DNA from 4 places in the Streptomyces sp. NBC_01717 genome. Region 4 is predicted to be linked to each of the others. Evidence: riboswitches for the same ligand, from Rfam matches in the RefSeq annotation. Region 4 holds a riboswitch; each other region holds the start of a gene.
The links. A riboswitch is a leader RNA that binds a small molecule or an ion and turns the genes downstream of it on or off. The one in region 4 is predicted to bind cyclic di-AMP.

Region 1 (4,021 bases), 5.0 Mb from region 4:
TTTTACAGACGCTGATGCAGGCCGCACGCAGACGCAGACACCGGAGGAGAGGCTTCATCATGTTCCGCCCTGCCGCCCGTTACGTACTGCCCGAGTTCACCGAGCGCACGACCGACGGGACCCGCACCCTCGACCCGTACTCGAAGCTGCTCGCCGAACGGATCGTCTTCCTCGGCACCCCGGTCGACGACACCGCCGCCACCGACCTGATCGCGCAGTTCATGTACCTGGAACACGCGGCACCCGACCGCCCCATCTCCCTCTACATCAACTCCCCCGGCGGCTCGTTCGACGCCATGGCAGCGATCTACGACACGATGGAGTACCTCACCTGCGAGATGGAGACCTTCTGCCTCGGACAGGCCGGTTCCAGCGCGGCCCTGCTGCTCGCCGCGGGTGCCCCCGGCCGGCGGCACGCCCTCCCCGGGGCCAGGGTCGTCGTGCAGCAGCCCGCGCTTCCCGAGCCGCTGCAGGGCCAGCCGTCCGATCTCGAGATCGAGGCACGGGAACTGATCCGCGTCCGTGAGCAGCTCACCCTCCTGCTGGCCCGTCACACCGGCCGAGCTGCCGAGCGGATCGCCGCGGACATCGAGCGCGATCTCATCCTCGACGCCCCGGGCGCCAAGGCGTACGGCCTGGTGGACCACGTACTGGAGAACCGCAAGACCTCGCTCCCGCCGAACGGTGCGAGGTGAACACCCGATGCAGCCACCGGAGTTCCCGCCGTTGCCCGCACTGACGCGCGCCGAGGGCGAGTTCATCGACTGTTACCTGGAAGTGCTCGACCAGTTGGGGCGGATCAACCCCGCCCACGGCAGCGACACCTACGGCGCGCTGCGCGCGGCGCAGGCACTCGCCTCTCGGGCCGTCGGCCTGCGGAACGCACTCGCGTTGATGCACGAGCGCGGTGAAGGGCAGATCCACGCCGCCACCTTGGCGCGGGCGCTCCGCGTGTTGGACGGGGAGCGGCGGGCCCGGCGGGTCACCGTGCCCCCTGCCCAGACGAGTTGATCAACTCCCTTCCGCGACACGCCCGGCGGCCTGATCAAAATTCCTCGCTCGTTCGGCGTAGGAGATCCCCCGCGCGAGGGATTATTCAACTTGCGCCTCCGGCGTGACCGGTGAACGGACTCTGCTCTTCCGCCGCTGGTACGGGACCGGTCGGGGCGATCCGCCGGGTTCACAGAACTACCGTACCCACCCGTACGGATCAATCACGACTAATCTTCCATATCGCTACCAATCCTAGGAAATCCGGCACTCGGTGAGTCAAGATCCGTGGGACGACAAGCCCCCGCCACCGCGGCGGGGCGGTCCGGGTGGACGCCGAGTCCTGCCGCCGCCCGGATGCCTGGTCGACAGAAGTGGATCGGCAGGAGTGGAGGACCCGAGCACAACGGGTCGACCGGACATCCGGTCGACCCTCGGGGTGAAGCCGCCGAATGCGGCCGGGCAACTTCGCCAGCCCGAACCCGACAGGTCATCCTTCACAGGCGGCTGACGAAGGGTTGCGCATGAGTGCGCAGGTTCATGTCCCGTCTCTGCTCACCCGGGCCGGCACCGCCACGGTTCTGACGCTCGCCGCCGTCGGCGGCTCCGTGATCGCCCCCGGCAGTGTGGCCGAAGCCCAGGCCGTGGCTCGTTCGGCGAAGGCGCTCAACATCGCCGCGTCGAAGAAGGGATCGCCGTACCGGTACGGGGCCACGGGTCCCCACCGCTTCGACTGTTCGGGTCTGACGATGTACGCGTTCAAAAGGGTGGGCAAGAAGCTCCCCCGCACCGCCCAGCAGCAGTACAACAAGACCCGGCACATCTCGGCCTCACAGCGGCGCCGCGGCGATCTGGTCTTCTTCCACTGGGGGCCCAGCGTCTTCCACGTGGGGATCTACGCCGGTAGGGGCAGGATCTGGCACTCGCCGAAGACCGGCGCCGTGGTGCGGCTGGAGAAGATCTGGACGAGGAGTGTCTGGTACGGACGGGTCCGCTGACCTCCGCCTCTTCCGCCTTTTGGGCTGCCGGTCACCTCCGCCGGTCAGTGCAGCAGGGGCCCGGTGACCAACGCCAGCCCCAGCGCGGTGAGCGCCGCGCCGCTGCCGCCCTCGATGGCGCGGGCGGCACGCGGCCGGCGCAGCCACCGGCCCAGGCGGTCCACCAGGAGTGCCACGGCCGGGAACCAGATCAGCGCGAGCAGCACGACGACGGTGGCCAGCAGCAGGGTCCGGGGCACGGGCGGCTGCCCGTCCGGAACGAACTGCGGCAGCAGGCTGAGAAAGAGCACGGGCGCCTTCGGATTGAGGGCGTTGGTCAGAAAGCCCTGGCGCAGCGCGCGTCGGGCTCCGGTCACGGAAGGCCGACCGGCCCGCCCCGCGTCCGAGCCCGAGTCCGCGTCCGAGCCCCCGTCCGTGGTCCGGCGCCGTGCCGCGTGCAGGGCGCTGATCCCGAGATAGAGGACGTACGCCCCGCCGAGAATCTGCACGGTACGGAACAGCGCGGGCACGGTGACCAGAACCGCCGCGAGCCCGGCGACGGCCAGCGCGGTGTGGACGAGCAGTCCGCCGGCAACGCCGAGCGCCGTCGCCACCCCGGCCACGCGTGAGGCGAGAGCGTTCCGTACGACCACGGTGAAGTCGGCGCCCGGCAGTGCCACCATCCCGGCGGCGACCCCTATGAAGGCGATCAGTTGTGCATCCATGGGTCCACCATGGACCGCGGTAGCCTTCACCATGTACTTGCAATCTTCTGGGTGGGCCAAAAGGAACGCTTAATGTTCGACCCGACACGCCTTTCGGCACTGGTGGCGGTCGCCGAGGCCGGTTCGATCACGCGCGCCGCCGCCCGGCTCGGCTACACCGCTCCCGCGCTCTCCCAGCAGCTCGCCAAGCTGGAGCGGGAGGCGGGCGCCACGCTGCTGGTCCGCCACCACCGCGGCGCGCGTCTTACGGCCGCGGGCGAGCTGCTGGTCGTACGCGCCCGACGAGTCCTCGACGAGATGGACCAGGCCCGGCACGAACTGACCCGGCTCGCCGGGCTCTCCGGCGGACGCCTCCGGGTCGGCACGTTCACCACCGCGGGCGTCCATCTGCTGCCGCCCGTACTGAGCGCCTTCCGCCGCGCCCACCCCGACGTGGAACTGACCGTCGCGGACTACGAGCCACCTGACGGAATCGCGGCGGTGGCCGCGGGCGAGGTCGATCTCGCGCTGACCCACGCGTACGAGCCGGCGTCCGCGGTGCCGCTGCCGTCCGGCCTCTGCGTCGAACCGCTGCTGGTCGAGGAGCTGCTGCTGATCACGGCGGTCGGACAGATGCTGTCCGGGGGAACGGGGCGACTGCCGGTGACGGAACTGGCCGGCCGGCCGCTGATCAGCAGCGCTCCGGCCCATCCGCCCCGCCGGGGGGTGGAGAACGCCCTGGCCGAGGCGGGGGCGACACCTGCCGTGGTGTGCGAGTCACCGGGCTATGCGCTGGTGTGCGCCCTGGTCAGTGCGGGGATCGGGATGGCGGTGGTGCCTGAGATGGTCGCCGCCATGGCGCCGACGCCCCTGTCCGTGCGACGGCTGGAACCCGCGGCTTTCCGGCGGACCATCTCGGTGGTGCACCACGGCGACCGGGCGAGTGGGGCGGCCGCGACGCTCTGCGCACTGCTGCGCGGCGGCTTCGGCAGGGCTGCTGGGCAGTGACCGTGCGTCGCGACGACCGGCGACGCCACCGACTGCCGGCTGCCGGCTGCCGGCTGATGGAAACGTGACGGCCGGACCTGAGTCCGGGTCCGCGAGGACGGCGGTCAGGTCTGGACGGGGAGCGTCCAGGGGAGCTCGATCCAGACGGTCTTGCCTCCCTCGGCGGTCGGCGTGACCGTGAGGCGTCCGCCGCATTCCTTGGCCAGACAGCGAATGATCACCATGCCGCGCCCGTTGTCCTGCCGCACGGCGGCGGGCAGTCGCTGGGGCCAGCGGGGATGACTGTCCGTCACCCCGAGATGCAGTTGCTCCTCCCGCTCCAGCCGCAGGTCCACGGTGAAG
Region 2 (4,021 bases), 1.2 Mb from region 4:
GGGGTCGGGGAGCTGGTCCGCGAGGAGTACGGCGAATCGGTCCGCCCAGCCGACGAAGGTTCCGTCCGGGCCGGGGTCTCCGACCCCCTCGGTGAAGCTGTCGCCAATCGCTGCGTACGACCCGATGGCGCCATGCCGGTTGTTGACGCCACGTTGATTTTTTCTCGAATCGTCTGCCACAAGGGCACATCCTGCACTGCTGAATGTGACCTACGCGACCGTAATAAGGGGTTGACGGGAGGTGAGATAGACCACCCGGTCAGGTTTTGGTAAAGAGGGAATAAGTGATGGGGCGGTGCGCCGCCGCGCACCGCCCCATCAACAAGCCGTTCGGATCAGGCCTGATCGGATCCGATCAGACGGAGATTCCGTGCGAAGCCAGGAAGGCGACCGGGTCGATGTCCGAGCCGTACGCGGGGCCGGTGCGGACCTCGAAGTGGAGGTGCGGGCCGGTGACGTTGCCGGTGGCACCGGAGAGGCCGATCTGCTGGCCGGTCGAGAGGGTCTGACCCACCGAGACGGAGAGCGCGGACAGGTGGCCGTACTGCGAGTAGTGGCCGTCGGCGTGCTTGACGACGACCTCGTTTCCGTACGCGCCACCCCAGCCGGCGGTGACGACGGTGCCGGAGGTGATCGCCTTCACGCTGGTGCCGGTGGCGACCGGGAAGTCGATGCCGGTGTGGCTGCCACTGGACCAGTTGGCACCGGAGGCACGGTAGTTGGTGGTGTGCTTGCCCGGGACCGGGGCGACGTAGCCGGAGCTGCTGCTCTGGGCGGGCGCGGGCTTGGTGGCCACCGGAGCCTTCGACGGGGCCGGGGCGGCCTGCGTGGTGCCGGTGGCCGCGGCGGAGCCGCCGAGGGTCAGCTTCATGCCCGGGTGGATCAGGCTCGGGTTGCCGCCGATGACCTCACGGTTGTCCTGGTACAGCTTCTCCCAGCCACCCTCGACCTTGTTGTCGGAGGCGATCTTCGCCAGGTAGTCGCCGGCGACGACGGAGTACGTCCGGGTCTCGGCCTGCTTGTTCGCGACCGGGGCGGCCGACGCGGCGTGCGTGGCGGCGGCGGAGTGCGCGACGGGGGCGGCCTGCTCCGCGGCGTGGGCACCGGTGGCACCGAGCAGCGGGAGGGCGATGACGGCCCCGCCGGCGCCGGCGGCGGCAACGCCACGAGCGATGGTGCTGGACTTCGGACGACGATGCTTACCCGATATGGGCATGAAGAATTTCCTCTCCGGCGCCTACGAGGTGAGCTGTCGGGTTCGGGCTGGAGATGCCCGGTCGCAGGAAGTGCGACTTCACCCCGAGCCGGCCGGATTTCTCCGGTCGGCGGCTTACCTGGTTCCCCCGCTCCTGCCACACGATGAGTGGGTGTGAATTCCGGTCGGCGGCAGGATTAGGCGGTCCGTCCGGATTGACGGTGACCGTAAACGAGTGAGGACGAGCAGAACAAGCCATCGGTTGCGTGCCGGAATCCGCGCCGGGAATTCGACGCGGAATTCCGGTCACACTCCGTGGATTAAGGATCTTGGCTTTCCGCGCGGTGTACGGATTACCCGGCCGCCGCGCCACCACACACCGTCACGGATATGATCCCGCTCACGAGAGACCCCTCATCTCCCGCATAATCAGGGCATGTTCTACTAAATGCCTCAATACGGACATGTCATGAACATCATCCGCGTCGGAGCCTCAGCACCTTCGCGTCCAGGTCCCCCCGCAGGCCGCTGTGCAGTCCCTGATGCAGCAGCACGGAACCGTGGTGGGCGACCCCGGTGTCCAAGCAGGTGTAGGTCGCCGTGGGGTCGAGCCCCCGCAGCCGCAGGACCGGCGGCAGCTCCCCGTACCTCTGTGCCTCCAACCACATGAGCACCACGGTCTCGTCACCGTGCGTGTACTGCACGGCGCTGAGCCCGCCGCGCGGCGCACGCAGCCGGTACAGCGCACCGTGCTGCACCACCGGACGGATCTCCTTGTACAGGTCCACCCAGCCGCGGGCCTCGGCCAGCTCCTCGTCGCTCCACTCGGTGAGGTCTCCGCCGACCCCGAGCACCCCGGCCATCGCGCTCACGAAGCGGAAGCGCAGCGAGCTCACCCTGCTGTTGAGCTGGGCATTCGGGCTGTCGGTGACCCAGGCGGCCATCACTCGAGCCGGATGGATCTGCCCGAAGCCCTCCTGGATGGCGAGCCGGTCCAGCGGGTCGGTGTTGTCGGAGGTCCACACCTGGTCGGTACGGGCGAGGATGCCCAGATCGATCCTGCCGCCGCCGCCCGAGCAGGATTCGAAGGCGACACCGGGGTGCGCCGCCCGCAGCCGGTCGATCAGCGCGTACAGCGCATCCACATGCTCGATCCAGAGCTTCTGCGGATACTCCTCGCCCGGCCAGCCCGCATCGGTGAAGCAGCGGTTGAAGTCCCATTTCACATAGTCGATCGGGGCGCCGGAGAGCAGTGAGTCGAGCTGTTCCCACAGATAGTTCTGTACATCGGTCCGGGCCAGATTCAGCACCAGCTGATTTCGGAACTCCGTGCGGGTCCGCCCGGGAAAGTGCTGCACCCAGTCAGGGTGCGCGCGGTACAGGTCGCTGTCGGCGTTCACCATCTCCGGTTCGACCCAGATACCGAACTGCATACCGAGCGCGTGCACTTCGTCGGCGAGCGGCTTCAGCCCGCCGGGGAAGCGCTCGGGGTTCGGGGTCCAGTCGCCGAGTCCCGCCCGGTCGCTGGTGCGCTGCCCGAACCACGCGTCGTCCACCACGAACAGTTCGACACCCATCGCTGCGGCGCGCACGGCCAGGGCGCGCTGCTGGTCCTCCGCGATGTCGAAGCCGGTGGCCTCCCAGGAGTTGTAGAGCACCGGCCGCAGGCTTTCGGCGTCCGGAACGACGTGGGCCAGCTGCCAGGCGTGCCAGGCCCTGCTCGCCCCGCCGAACCCTTCGGCGCTCCAGAGTCCCGCGAACACCGGTGTGGTGTACGTCTCCCCCGGTGCGAGCCGCAGCAGCCCCGAGTCGTCGTAGCCGGCCCCGCCGGTGATCTGTACGAGCCCGTCGGGAAGCTGCTGCACGGCGATCCGCCACGAGCCGGACCAGGCGAGCGCGCAGCCGTACACCTCGCCGTCCACCTCGGTGGCCGCTCCGTCCGCGTCGAGCGCGACCCAGGGCAGGAACTGGTGCCCGGTGTGACCGCGCCTGCTGGAGAGGACCTTCTCGCCGTACGTCAGCTCCGACCGCACGAGCTGCGTCTCCGCCGCCCACCGCCCGTGCAGGTGACTGAGGCGCCAGCCGTCGCGGGCGGGCAGCGCCCAGGCGGCCGCGTCGGCTCGCAGCAGCTCCAGCGGCGGTCCGTCGGGGCCGGTGTGCCTGACGGTGACCCAGCGCTCGATCACATCGGAGTCGTCCCGCATCCGGTAGTGCAGCGTCAGCGCGAGCTGCTGTACGGAGTCGGAGAACGCGATGCGCAGTTCGTCGCCGTCCACCGCCGCCTCGGCGTAGGCCCATTCGGTGCCACGGACCTCGGGGGTACGTACCGAGAGCGCGGGCCGGACGAACCGGGGACCACCCTCCACCGGGTACTCCTCGCGGCCGTCCAGCCGCGATTCGAAGCCGCGGAAGGGCAGTACCGGTGCGGCGGCGAGGGTCTCGGCGGCCGCGAGGGAGATGCGCGGCCCCCAGTGCAGATGCAGCAGTTCGTCCCGGTCCGTGAGATGCAGCGCATAGCTGCCGGTCGCCCCGGTCAGCAGCCAGGTCCGACCCGTGTCACCAGTCTCGATCATGTCATCCCCACATTCACACAGTTCCGCACATCATCAAGCTCCGACGGTCGGCCGGACAACGCCCGTGCAGGGGGAATTCACCGGCGGTCGGGGCGAGAACGGCCGAGATGATTGCCCGAGGCACTGATGTCGTATCGTCGCGGGAGTGACCTCGCCGGCGAGCCGCGCCGACGCCAGACATTCCAGGAGACACCGTGACGCAGCAGGTGCCGCAGATCCCGTCGACGGAACCCGAGCTGTCGGGCGTGCGCAA
Region 3 (4,021 bases), 1.2 Mb from region 4:
ATCGCCGCACTCCTGGGCGGCTTCCTGACCCAGATGAAGGCGATGGGTGCGGGCACCGCCCGCTTCGTCCCGGCGATGCTCCACGGTGCGCTGACCATGCTGGTCACCGGCATCGCACTGGTCGGGCTCAACCAGGCGGACGACCAGCCGGTCAACAACATCAAGATCGGTGTGAAGCTGGCGGTCCTGGTCGTGATCCTCGCGCTGGTGTACGTCAAGCGGGACGAGGAGAAGGTCGAGAAGGGCGTCTTCGCGGCGGTCGGCGGGCTGACGGTCGCCAACATCTTCATCGCGACGCTCTGGACCTGAGCCGGCCGCTGCCGCCCGGGTCGGTCCCTGTCCTTCATGGCGCGAGCCCCCGCCGGATCCTTCCGGCGGGGGCTCGTCGCTGTCCGGGGCCGCGACTACGCGGGCCGCACGCTGCCGTATATCGGCATGTAGTAGATCGACTCCTCGCGGACGTTCGCGCCCGGCTTCGGAGCGTGGATCATCATGCCGTCGCCCTTGTAGATGCCGACGTGGCTGATGTCGTCGTAGAAGAAGACGAGGTCGCCCGGCTGCAGATCCGCCGTCGCGATCCGCGTGCCGATCTTCACCTGGTCCCAGGTGGTGCGGGGTATGTCGACGCCCGCCGCCTTCCAGGCGGCCTGGGTCAGCCCCGAGCAGTCGTACGACGACGGGCCCGTCGCACCCCAGACGTACGGCTTGCCCAACTGGGCGCGGGCGAAGGCGAGGACCTTGTCGGCCTTCGTGGTGGCGCTGCTGTCCGATCCGGTCCCGGTCCCCGTGTCGCCGCCGGATCCGGCCTGGTTCGCGGCCTCCTCGGCCTTACGGTCCGCCTCGGCCTTGGCGGCCGCCTGCTGACGGGCCAGCTCCTCGGCCTTGCGCTTGGCCTCCGCCTCCTTCTTCCGCTCCAGCGCCGCGAGCCGCGCCTTCTCCTCGGCCGTCAGCTTCGACAGCATCGCGCGGGCCTCGCCCAGCTTCTTCTGGACGTTCTCCTTGCTGGTCCGCAGCGTGGCCTGCGACTCGGTGAGCGTCTCCAGACTCTTCGCCGCCTCGGCGCGCTTCTTCGACGCCGCGGCCTGCTGCGTACGGAAGTCCGTGACCGCCTTCTGCTGTCGGCCCGCCATCCGGGCCATCAGCTGGTTCTCGTCGAAGTACGACTGCGGGTCGTCGGCCAGGAAGAAGGTGGCGCTCGGCGCGATGGAGCCGGTGCGGTACTGAGCCGCCGCGTAGTTGCCGAGCGCCCTGCGCGCATCGTTCAGCTTGCCGGCACGCTTCGCGACGTCGTCCAGCAGCGCGTCGACCTTGCCCCGCTGCGCGGCGGAGGCCTCCTTCGCCTGGTTGTACTGCTGGGTCGCGGTGCCCGCCTGCCGGTAGAGGTCGTCGACCTTCTTCTGCACGTCCTCGATGCTGGGCTTCGGCGAGGCCGGGGCGGCCGTGGCGCTCTGTGTGGAGAGCAGGGTCACACCCGCCAGGGCGGCCGTCGTGAGCCCGACGGCGGGCGTGGTGGAGCGCACCCGGGTGCGCGGTTTGCGATGCGACGCCAAGGCCGGCATCTCCTTCCGTGGACCGCCTACCGGGTTAGCTGTCGGGTTCGGGCGGAACGGAAGGCTGCCCTACGGTCCGGATGTGGAGATATGGACCGATTCACCCCGGTGATGCATGTGGGTCCCCGGCTCCGAACTCCCGCGAGGGCAGCCCGGATTCGGCGTGGGGGCCCGCGCGGCGTGGTTCGCCTCAGGGGGTACGGGCCGCCCGACCGAGCACGCTAGCCAACCCGTGGTGCTGCTGTGAAGGTTGATGTTCGATATGCCCGATACATTTTCGTGACCTTGGCGACGGGGGCCGGGGTGCGGGCCGCGCGGCCCCCTCCTCCCTTACGCGGTGTGGGCGCGCGGTCTCCGTATGTGCCCGTGCGCCGGGTGCGGTTCGCCATGCGGCCGCACGGTGTCGGTGCGGCGGCCTAGACTCGTCAAGCGATGAGCAGCCTCTTTGACGACAGCTTCCTGGCCGGCCTCCAGCACTCGGAGGAAGAGCCCCCGCCGCCCCCCGAGGACTCCGCACCCGAAGCGGTGCCGGAGGACCTCTTCGCGGGCGTGTTCGACGCGCCCCCGCCGTCCAGGGACGCGTACTACCGGGACGGCGCCCACCGCCCCGTCATCGACGCCGCCGCCCTGCTCGACGGGTTGAACACCGAGCAGCGCGCCGCCGTCGTGCACGCAGGGTCGCCGCTGCTCATCGTGGCCGGAGCCGGCTCCGGCAAGACCCGGGTGCTCACCCACCGCATCGCCCATCTGCTGGCCGAGCGCGGGGTGCACCCCGGCCAGATCCTGGCGATCACCTTCACCAACAAGGCCGCGGGCGAGATGAAGGAGCGCGTCGAGCAGCTCGTCGGACCGCGCGCCAACGCCATGTGGGTCATGACGTTCCACAGTGCGTGCGTACGGATCCTGCGCCGTGAGTCGAAGAAGCTCGGCTTCACCTCGTCGTTCTCGATCTACGACGCCGCCGACTCCAAGCGGCTGATGGCCCTGGTCTGCCGCGATCTGGACCTCGATCCGAAGCGCTTCCCGCCGAAGTCGTTCACGGCGAAGGTCTCGAACCTGAAGAACGAGCTGATCGACGAGGAGACCTTCGCCGGGCAGGCCGCGGACGGATTCGAGAAGACGCTCGCCCAGGCCTACGCGATGTACCAGTCCCGGCTGCGCGAGGCCAACGCACTGGACTTCGACGACATCATCATGACGACGGTCCACCTGCTCCAGGCGTTCCCCGATGTCGCCGAGCACTACCGCCGCCGCTTCCGGCACGTCCTCGTCGACGAGTACCAGGACACCAACCACGCGCAGTACACGCTCGTACGCGAACTGGTGGGCCCCGCCGGACCGGCCGACGCCCCCGCCGAGCTGTGCGTCGTGGGTGACGCGGACCAGTCGATCTACGCCTTCCGCGGCGCGACCATCCGCAACATCCTCCAGTTCGAGGAGGACTACCCGAACGCGACGACGATCCTGCTGGAGCAGAACTACCGCTCCACGCAGACGATCCTCTCCGCGGCCAACGCGGTCATCGAACGCAACGAGAGCCGCCGCCCCAAGAACCTCTGGACGAACGCGGGCGAGGGCGCCCGGATCACCGGCTATGTCGCCGACACCGAGCACGACGAGGCGCAGTTCGTCGCCGACGAGATCGATCGGCTGACCGACGCGGGCGACGCCAAGGCGGGCGATGTCGCCATCTTCTACCGGACGAACGCGCAGTCCCGCGTCTTCGAAGAGATCTTCATCCGCGTCGGCCTGCCCTACAAGGTCGTCGGCGGCGTGCGCTTCTACGAGCGCAAGGAGGTCCGGGACATCCTGGCCTACCTCCGGGTCCTCGCCAACCCCGAGGACACCGTCCCGCTGCGCCGCATTCTGAACGTGCCGAAGCGCGGCATCGGCGACCGCGCCGAGGCGATGATCGACGCCCTGTCGCTGCGCGAGAAGATCACGTTCCCGCAGGCGCTGCGCCGCGTCGACGAGGCGTACGGGATGGCGGCCCGCTCCGCCAATGCCGTCAAGCGGTTCAACACGCTGATGGAGGAGCTGCGCACGATCGTCGAGTCGGGCGCGGGCCCCGCAGTGGTGCTGGAGGCGGTCCTGGAGCGGACCGGCTATCTCGCGGAACTCCAGGCGTCCACCGACCCGCAGGACGAGACCCGCATCGAGAACCTTCAGGAACTCGCGGCCGTCGCGCTCGAGTTCGAGCAGGAGCGAGGGGAGTCCGACGCAGGGGAAGGCGCGAGTGCGGGCACGCTCGCCGAATTCCTGGAGAAGGTCGCGCTCGTCGCCGACTCCGACCAGATCCCCGACGAGGACACGGACGGCTCCGGTGTCATCACGCTGATGACACTGCACACCGCGAAGGGCCTCGAATTCCCGGTGGTGTTCCTGACCGGCATGGAGGACGGCGTCTTCCCGCACATGCGCGCGCTGGGACAGGTCAAGGAGCTGGAGGAGGAGCGGCGCCTCGCCTATGT
Region 4 (4,021 bases):
GGAATCGGTGGGGCGGGCCGGCTGCTCGACCGCGTACATCCAGGCGATCTTGTGCCGGAGCTGAGTGAGCAGCGCGATGAGTCCGGGACTGCCGGAGGCCTGGGCGAGCGTCTCGTGGAACCAGCCGCCCAGCGAGCGCAGATCCTCGCCCTCGCCCCGCCTGGCCCGCTCCTGACCGAGCCTGACCAGGCCGCGGAGGACTTTGAGGTGTGCCTCGGTGCGGCGCTGCGCGGCGCGGGCCGCACCCAGTGGCTCCAGCAGCATCCGGACCTCCAGCAGGTCGGCGGCCTCCTGCTCGGTGGGCTCGGCGACACAGGCGCCGGCGTGCCGGCGGGTGACCACGAAACCCTCGGACTCCAGGGTGCGCAGCGCTTCGCGTACCGGGACACGGGACACCCCGTAACGGCGTGCGAGCAGTTCCTCGGTGAGTCTGCTGCCGCGTTCGAAGACACCGGAGACGATGTCGTCACGGATTGCCGTGCATACCGAATGCGCCGGAATGCGCATGTCCGAACCTCCGCCTTAATCCCCGCGAAACGCGGCCGATCGACGCCTGTTCTGTGACTCTATTGCAATGCGGCTGCATTTCCGACGCCGGGTCGAAATCCATGAATATCTTTTGGTCCGAAGACGGTTCGGCAAGCGCCTCCGGCGGGGGCCGCTCCGGGTACGCCGAAGGCCCCGGCGGGAGCCGGGGCCTTCGGGGATGCCGCGTCGGTCAGACGTTGACGCCGTGGGCGCGCAGGTACGCGACGGGGTCCATGTCGGAGCCGTACGACGGCGTGGTCCGGGCCTCGAAGTGGAGGTGCGGTCCGGTGGAGTTGCCGGTCGAGCCTGAGAAACCGATCCGCTGACCCGCGCCGACGCTCTGGCCGACAGACACGCCGATCGACGAGAGGTGGCCGTACTGGGTGTACGTGCCGTCCGTCATCCGGAGCACGATGTTGTTGCCGTACGCGCCGCCCCAGCCGGCCTCGACGACCGTGCCGGCGCCGACGGCGACGACGGAGCTGCCGGAGGCGGCGTGGAAGTCGATGCCCGAGTGGCGGCCGGAGGACCAGAGGGAGCCGCTGGACTTGTAGCCGGTGGTGACGTACGAACCGGCGACCGGGAGCTGGAAGGCACCGAGGCGGGTGCGCTCGGCGGAACGGGCGGCGCGCGCCTTCACGTCGCGGGCCGCCTTGGCGCGGGCTTCGGCCTTGGCCTTGGCTGCCGCCTTGGCGTTCGCTTCGGCCTTCGCCTTGGCAGCGGCCTTGGCCTTGGCGGCCGCCTTCGCCTTGGCGGCGACCTCGGCCTGGCGCTTCTGCACGTCGGCCTGGGTGGCCACCTGGTCGGCGAGGGTGCCCTCGATGGCGATGACCTGGTTCAGGCCGGTCTCGCTGACGGAGGGGGCTTCGGTGTCGGCGGCGACCGCCGGAGAGGCCAGCCCACCGATGACGCCGGTGGTGGCCAGAGCTGCGATGCCGGCTATCTGCGCGCTCTTGCGCGTCAGACGGTTCGGGGCACGGTGCTTCCCGGTGGGGCGGGTGAACGCCATGAGGTGGCTGGTCCTTTCCTTCCTTCTCGCCTACCGGGTTAGCTGACGGGTTCGGAGCAGGAAGGTCTCCTACGGATCCGCGGGCCCCACAAGAGGCGCGCAGGCATCCGATTCACCCCAGGGACTGCGTGGGTCCCCGGCTCCCCAGGCTCGCGCCTGACGGGGACTCGGCGATAGCTGCCCGGCGCCGCGGATGCGGCATACGGGTCGGACAGCGCTGCCGACGCTAAGCGGGGGGACTTTCATTCACCAAACGGACAGGGCGCTTTGTAGCGCATCCCACAGGGCACATGGTCGGTTATCCGGCAAATAGGACAAAAGGGGAGACCCCGGCGAGAAGTGACTCGCGGGGTCTCCCTCTGTACCGATATGCGGTGATCTGATACGTCAGCCGGTGACGACCGACACCTCTCCGATGCCCAGCGCCCGGACCGGCTCCTCGATCTGGGCGGCGTCGCCGACGAGGATCGTGACCAGACGGTCCACCGGGAAGGCGCTGACCACCGCCGCGGTCGCCTCGACGGTGCCGGTCTCGGCGAGGCGGGCGTAAAGCTGCGCCTGGTAGTCGTCCGGGAGGTGCTGCTCGACTTGGTCGGCGAGCGTGCCCGCGACCGAGGCCGCCGTCTCGAACTTCAGCGGGGCGACGCCCACGAGGTTCTGCACGGCCGTCTCGCGCTCGGCGTCGGTCAGGCCCTCGGCCGCCAGCGTCCGCAGGACCGTCCACAGGTCGCCGAGCGCCGGTCCGGTGGACTCCGTGTCCACCGAACCGCTGATGGCCAGCATCGCGGCGCCCGTCGCCCCGGAGGCGGAGTCCGGTGCCGACGACCGCAGGACCTGCGCGAAGGCCCGCACGCCGTAGGTGTAGCCCTTCTCCTCACGCAGCACCCGGTCCAGCCGGGAGGTGAGCGTGCCGCCCAGGCAGTACGTGCCGAGGACCTGGGCCGGCCAGACGCTGTCGTGCCGGTCGGCGCCGATACGGCCGATCAGCAGCTGGGTCTGCACGGCTCCGGGACGGTCGACGATGACCACCCGGCCGGTGTCGTCGGCGGTGATCGGCGGGACCGGCCGGGACTCGGCACTGTTCCCGGCCCAGTCGCCGACGGTGTCGGCGAGCAACGCCTCCAGGTCGATGCCCGTGAGGTCACCGACGACCACGGCGGTCGCGGTGGAGGGCCGGACATGGGCCTCGTAGAAGCTGCGGACGGCCGCGGAGTCGATCCGCTCCACCGTCTCCTCGGTGCCCTGGCGCGGGCGCGACATCCGCGCGGTGGCCGGGAAGAGCTCCTTGGAGAGCTGCTTGGCGGCGCGGCGGGCCGGGTTGGCCTGCTCGTGCGGGATCTCGTCGAGCCGGTTGCGTACCAGCCGCTCGATCTCGCTGTCGGAGAACGCGGGTGCCCGCAGCGCCTCGGCGACCAGACCGAGCGCCTTGGCCAGCCGGGAGGCCGGGACCTCGAGGGAGACCCGGACGCCGGGGTGGTCGGCGTGCGCGTCGAGGGTGGCCCCGCAGCGCTCCAGCTCGGCTGCGAACTCCTCCGCGGAGTGCTTGTCCGTGCCTTCGGACAGCGCCCGCGCCATGATCGTGGCCACGCCGTCGAGGCCCTCGGGCTCGGCGTCCAGAGGGGCGTCGAGGTAGATCTCGACCGCGACGACCTGCTGGCCGGGGCGGTGGCAGCGCAGCACCGTGAGCCCGTTGGGCAGGGCGCCGCGCTCGGGGGCGGGGAAGGCCCAGGGCCTGGCCGTGCCCGGGGTCGGCTGCGGGTGGTACTCCATCGATACTCCAGTCGCGGCAGCGTCGGTCACTTGTCCGCCCCTTCGTGCGCGTCGGTGTCGGCGTCCGCCTCGTCGGCGGCCGCCCCCTCGGTGGACTCGGCCGGCTCGACCGGCTCGTAGACGAGCACCGCCCGGTTGTCGGGGTGAAGCTGGGCCCTGGCGGCCGCCTGGACCTCCTCCCCCGTGACGTCGAGCACCCGCTGTACGGCGGTCAGGGCGAGCTGCGGGTCACCGAACAGCACGGCGAACCGGCACAGTTCGTCGGCGCGGCCCGCGACCGTACCCAGCCGGTCCAGCCACTCGCGCTCCAACTGGGCCTGGGCGCGCTCCATTTCCTCGGGCGTCGGACCCTCGGCCGCGAACCGGGCCAGCTCCTCGTCGACCGCGGTCTCGATCTGCGCCACCTCGACCCCGCCGGACGTCTTCACGTCCAGCCAGCCGAGCGAGGGCGCACCGGCGAGCCGCAGCAGCCCGAATCCGGCCGCCACGGCCGTCCGGTCGCGGCGGACCAGGCGGTTGTGCAGCCGGGAGGACTCGCCACCGCCCAGCACGGTCAGCGCGAGGTCGGCGGCGTCGCACTCCCGGGTGCCGTCGTGCGGCAGCCGGTAGGCGGCCATCAGCGCCCGCGCCGGGACCTCCTCACGGACCTCTTCGCGCAGCTGCTCGCCGATCACCTCGGGGAGCGCGCCGTCGCGCGGCGGCTGCTTGCCGTCG

Region 1: linked by a shared signal. The riboswitch ahead of OHB49_RS35275 (C40 family peptidase) and the one ahead of OHB49_RS12585 (M23 family metallopeptidase) in region 4 are both predicted to bind cyclic di-AMP.
Region 2: linked by a shared signal. The riboswitch ahead of OHB49_RS07400 (M23 family metallopeptidase) and the one ahead of OHB49_RS12585 (M23 family metallopeptidase) in region 4 are both predicted to bind cyclic di-AMP.
Region 3: linked by a shared signal. The riboswitch ahead of OHB49_RS17800 (C40 family peptidase) and the one ahead of OHB49_RS12585 (M23 family metallopeptidase) in region 4 are both predicted to bind cyclic di-AMP.

The regions. Positions count from the first base shown of each region.
Region 1 is NZ_CP109178.1:7,780,993-7,785,013, reverse strand. It holds gene OHB49_RS35285 (ATP-dependent Clp protease proteolytic subunit) at 60-695, shown strand; gene OHB49_RS35280 (hypothetical protein) at 703-1,011, shown strand; cyclic di-AMP (ydaO/yuaA leader) riboswitch at 1,339-1,511, shown strand; gene OHB49_RS35275 (C40 family peptidase) at 1,515-1,988, shown strand; gene OHB49_RS35270 (LysE family translocator) at 2,033-2,692, opposite strand; gene OHB49_RS35265 (LysR family transcriptional regulator) at 2,765-3,679, shown strand; gene OHB49_RS35260 (ATP-binding protein) at 3,784-4,021, opposite strand, start outside.
Region 2 is NZ_CP109178.1:1,595,835-1,599,855, forward strand. It holds gene OHB49_RS07395 (SGNH/GDSL hydrolase family protein) at 1-180, opposite strand, end outside; gene OHB49_RS07400 (M23 family metallopeptidase) at 356-1,216, opposite strand; cyclic di-AMP (ydaO/yuaA leader) riboswitch at 1,220-1,380, opposite strand; gene OHB49_RS07405 (alpha-galactosidase) at 1,672-3,768, opposite strand; gene OHB49_RS07410 (tyrosine-protein phosphatase) at 3,963-4,021, shown strand, end outside.
Region 3 is NZ_CP109178.1:3,970,081-3,974,101, reverse strand. It holds gene OHB49_RS17805 (hypothetical protein) at 1-309, shown strand, start outside; gene OHB49_RS17800 (C40 family peptidase) at 405-1,550, opposite strand; cyclic di-AMP (ydaO/yuaA leader) riboswitch at 1,558-1,724, opposite strand; gene pcrA (DNA helicase PcrA) at 1,983-4,021, shown strand, end outside.
Region 4 is NZ_CP109178.1:2,769,063-2,773,083, forward strand. It holds gene OHB49_RS12580 (GntR family transcriptional regulator) at 1-507, opposite strand, end outside; gene OHB49_RS12585 (M23 family metallopeptidase) at 719-1,537, opposite strand; cyclic di-AMP (ydaO/yuaA leader) riboswitch at 1,551-1,720, opposite strand; gene OHB49_RS12590 (M16 family metallopeptidase) at 1,925-3,307, opposite strand; gene OHB49_RS12595 (M16 family metallopeptidase) at 3,334-4,021, opposite strand, start outside.